Regions from separate parts of the Micromonospora sp. NPDC005257 genome, predicted to be linked through region 2. Evidence: riboswitches for the same ligand, from Rfam matches in the RefSeq annotation. Region 2 holds a riboswitch; the other holds the start of a gene.
The links. A riboswitch is a leader RNA that binds a small molecule or an ion and turns the genes downstream of it on or off. The one in region 2 is predicted to bind cyclic di-AMP.

Region 1 (2,191 bases), on a different contig from region 2:
TACGCCGGTTCGACGAGCCGCCCGAGGTGCTGGCCGGTCCGATGCTCGTGGTGGCGGTGCTCGGCCTGCTCGCCAACATCGTCGCGTTCGCGCTGCTGCGCGCCGGGGCGAAGGAGAGCATCAACCTGCGCGGGGCCTACCTGGAGGTGCTCGGCGATCTACTCGGCTCGCTCGGCGTGATCGCCGCCGCGCTGGTCATCGCCGTGACCGACTGGTGGTGGGCCGACCCGCTGGTCGCCGTCGGGATCGGCCTGTTCATCCTGCCGCGCACCTGGCGGCTCGGCCGCGCCGCGCTGCGCATCCTGGTGCAGGCCGCGCCGGAGCACCTCCAGGTGACCGCCGTGCACGACCGGCTGGCCGCGGTGCCCGGCGTGGCCGAGGTGCACGACCTGCACGTCTGGACGCTCACCTCGGGCATGGAGGTGGCCTCGGCGCACCTGACCACCGACCCGGGCGTGGACCCGGGCGCAGTGCTGGCCGCCGCGCGGGCCGCCCTGCACGAGGACTTCTCCATCGATCACGCCACGTTGCAGGTCGAACCCGGAGCGTCGGCCGGAGTGTGCGGCAAGACCGAGTGGTGATTAGGGCAGACTTAAATCACTGTGGCTGTTGTAGTCTTATGCCGGTTTTGCCCCGCCTAGTGGTATTGCTCCACGGAGCCGTACCCGGGCAGCGCCGGTAGTCTCGGTCGCGGCCGCACCCGCGGGCGCCACCGGCCCCGGTGGGGCGGCCGTCGCCTAATCGTCCGCAGGGACGAGCCGGGGAACCACGTACGTGGGGTGCATCCGCGTCAGCGGTAGGGATCTTCCGTCCCGAACCCGTCAGCTAACCCGGTCGGCGTTGACGGAAGGACGTGTGAATGCCCGACGTGGCACCTGTACGACGGACGGCCGCCCGGTTGGCGGCCCTGCTCGTCGCGACGCTGACCCTCGGCGTCGCGACCGTTCCGGTCTCCCCCGCCTCGGCGGCGCCGGCGACCGGCCTGCTCGCCGCCGCGCCCGGCGACGACGAGGGCGGCACGCCCGAACTGCGTGCCCAGCTCGACGCCGCCAGCAAGGGCTGGCTGGAGGCGAAAGCCGCGCTGAACCGGTCGGAGAAGCGCCAGAAGCAACTGAACGAACAGCTCAAGACGGTCGGCGCCGAGCTGGCCGTACGCGACGCGAAGGTCGGCGAGATCGCCGTGGTGGCGTACCGCAACGGCCGCCTGGGCACCGCCGGGGCGCTGCTCGGCAGCAGCAGCCCGGAGGGCCTCATGGACCGGGCCGCCGCGCTGGAGCAGGTCGCCGCGCACGAGGACCGTACGCTGCGCGACCTGATCACCACCCGGGACGAGGCCACCCGCACCCGCGCCCAGCTCGACGGCGAGATCCGCGAGCAGCGCAAGCAGGTGACGGTGATGGCCAAGCGCAAGGAGCAGGCCGAGCGCGCCCTGGAGGTGGCCAACGACCGCGCCTCGCGCAGCAGCAGCAGCGGCGGTGGCAGCGTCCAGGGCACCTCCAACAAGAACGCGAAGCCGGCGCCGCGCAACTCGGACGGCTCCTGGCCGTCGGAGTCGTGCAGCGTCAACGACCCCACCCCGGCCGACGGCTGCATCACCCCGCGCACGCTGCACGCGCTGCAACAGGCGAAGGCGGCCGGGTTCACCAGGTACGTCTCGTGCCACCGGCCCAGCGGCTCGGGCGAGCACCCGAAGGGGCGGGCCTGCGACTTCGCCGCGCAGAAGAACGGCTTCGGCGGCGTGGCCTCCGGCGGCGACCGGACGTACGGCAACAACCTGGCCGCGTACTTCGTGCGCAACGCCGACCCGCTCGCCGTGCTCTACGTGATCTGGTTCAAGCAGATCTGGCTGCCCAGCAGCGGGTGGAAGTCGTACAGCGGCGGCAACGGCGACCCGTCCAGCGACCACACCAACCACGTGCACCTGTCGGTGTACTGAGCGCCCGCAAGGGGTCGGCCGGGTCAGGCCGGCCGGCCCTCCAGGGTCGGTCCGAGACGCGCCGCCAGGCCCAGGTGAGCCGCCCGGGCCTGGCGGAACGCGTACCCGAAGAGCGGCGCCGGCGCGGTGAGCGTGATCTCCACCTCGATGCGTACCGTGCCGTCGGGCTCGTCGCACAGCCGGGTGTAGTTGCGTACGGTCGTCGCGGGCTGCTGCCGCGCGACGGTGACCACCTCGTCCTCGCTCGCGATCAGC
Region 2 (2,191 bases):
TCGGCCGGTCGCCCAGGTCGTGGTTGCCGTAGTCGCCCGGGTCGTCGCTGAGCTGCTCGTACGGCGCGGGGATCCACTCGCAGGCCAGCCGGACCGGGCACTCCAGCCCGTCCGGCCGCTCGGCGTTGCGCAGGCCGAGCCGGGCCAGCCGGGAGCGGTCCGGCTTCGCGGCGGTGGCGGCGAGCGTGACCCGCTGGCCGTCGTCGGTGGTCCGGCTGGCGCCCTGGCCGAGCTGGTCGTACACCTCGTCGGCGAAGGCCGCCGCGCCGTCGGTGGTGTCCGCGCCGGAGTACCGGGCCACCGCCCCGTACCAGGCCGCCGGGTCGGTGCCGGCGCCGACCGGCCCGCCCAGGGCCTTCTGGTACGACGCCAGCAGCGCCGCGCCACCGCGGATGTTCGCGGCCGGGTCGGTCCGCAGCGTCCCCGCGTCGAGCCCGGTGAGCGCGGCGGCGGCGTCGAGCGTCTGGAGCGAGGCGGGCGGCAGTGGGGTCTCCCGCTCCGGCGTGGCGGCCGTGGCCGGGTCGAGCTTCAGCGGGCGGGAGTCGTCGCCGCGCGGGTCCTCGTCCTCGTCGACGTGGGCGCTGCCCGGCGTGGCGAGGATGTGCGCGGCGTCGGTCAGGTGCATCGGGCCGTATCCGCCGCTGGTGCTCGGCTGCCCGGTGTGGGTGTCCCAGCGGGACTCCAGGTAGGAGACACCGAGCAGCACGTTCTGCGGGACGCCGTACTCGGCGGCCGCGGCGGCGTATTGTTGTTGCCTGTCGCTCGCGGGCGCGGACGTGTCCGGCGCGGCGTTCACCGGGCCGGTCGTCGCCAGCGCGGTGGCGGTCACCACGGCGGCGGCGAGCAGTATCCGTCTGCCTGACGGCGGGGCGGAGAGGTGCATCGAACCTCCTGGACAGGGATGGGGGTCACTGCGTTTCCACCCTCACTCCGCACACCCGCGATGGTCAATACCTTTCCAGTGGGTAATCAGTCTTGAAAGAAAATTTCGCCTCCGCTCGCGGCGCGCTGCCGCATCGCGTACGGAGTGTCACGCCGCCGGAAGTTGCGGATCGATAACTGTGGTCCCTACTCTGGTGAATCGTCGGCCGCATGTCTCACCGTCCACCCCGGTCGGTGACGGTCCGGCACCGCCGAGTCGCCCACGGGCGAGCCGGGGAACCAGGTACCTGGGGTGAATCCGCAGCGCTGCTGCGGTAGGGCGGCTCCCTTCCCGCCCGAATCCGTCAGCTAACCCGGTAGGCGGAACTGAAGAAGGAGTACGGACGCCCGGTGGCACTCCATGCCCCGCGGCCGTCGTCGAGCCGGTCGGTCGACCGGTTCACGGCTGTGCCGCGTACCCGCTGGTCCCGCTTCACCACCGCACTCGCCGCCCTGGTCGGCACCGCCGTCGTCCTGACCGGCGGCGCCACGGCGGCACACGCCGAACCCTCGGTCGCCGAGATCGAAGCCCAGATCGACCGCGACTGGAACAAGCTCGAACCGGTCATCGAGCAGGTGAACGCCGTACGCGAGCAACTCGCCGCGCGGCGCAAGCAAGCCGACGCGCTCGGCCGGCAGATCGCACCCCTCCAGGCCCGGGTGGACGCCGCGCTCGGCCAGGTCGGCGGGCTCGCCGCCGACGCCTACAAGGGCGACAACCTGTCCACTGTCAACGCGCTGCTCGGCAGCCGCTCGCCCGGTGACCTGGTCAACGGCCTGGAACTGCTCGACCGCTTCGCGCACCGGCAGCACGAGCAGGTGCGCTCCGTCGCGGCGCTGCGCGACGAGCTGGCGGCGAAGAAGAAGCCGCTGGACGAGATGATCGCCGGGCTGGCGCGCACCGAGGCCCAGCTCGCGGCGAAGAAGAAGCAGATCGACGCCGAGATCGCCCGGCTGCAGAAGCTGCGGCTCAAGGTGTACGGCAAGGGTGGTGGCGGCCCGCTGCGCCCGGCGCCCTGCCCGGCCGGTTACCCCGGTGGCGCGGCCGGTGCGGCGGTCAAGTTCGCCTGCGCCCAGATCGGCAAGATCTACGTCTGGGGCGCGGCCGGGCCGGACCACTTCGACTGCTCGGGCCTGACCATGGCGGCCTGGGCCAAGGGCGGTGTGTCGCTGCCGCACAACGCGCGCCAACAGCACGGCGTGACGAAGCGGATCAGCCGGGCCGAGCTGCGTGCCGGTGACCTCGTCTTCTACTACGGCGACCTGCACC

Region 1: linked by a shared signal. The riboswitch ahead of ACFYO8_RS26050 (hypothetical protein) and the one ahead of ACFYO8_RS13490 (NlpC/P60 family protein) in region 2 are both predicted to bind cyclic di-AMP.

What each region holds. Positions count from the first base shown of each region.
Region 1 covers NZ_JBIAKL010000014.1:124,410-126,600, forward strand. The annotation lists gene ACFYO8_RS26045 (cation diffusion facilitator family transporter) at 1-581, shown strand, start outside; cyclic di-AMP (ydaO/yuaA leader) riboswitch at 725-855, shown strand; gene ACFYO8_RS26050 (hypothetical protein) at 860-1,936, shown strand; gene ACFYO8_RS26055 (SRPBCC family protein) at 1,960-2,191, opposite strand, start outside.
Region 2 covers NZ_JBIAKL010000005.1:271,335-273,525, forward strand. The annotation lists gene ACFYO8_RS13485 (peptidoglycan recognition family protein) at 1-883, opposite strand, end outside; cyclic di-AMP (ydaO/yuaA leader) riboswitch at 1,122-1,260, shown strand; gene ACFYO8_RS13490 (NlpC/P60 family protein) at 1,273-2,191, shown strand, end outside.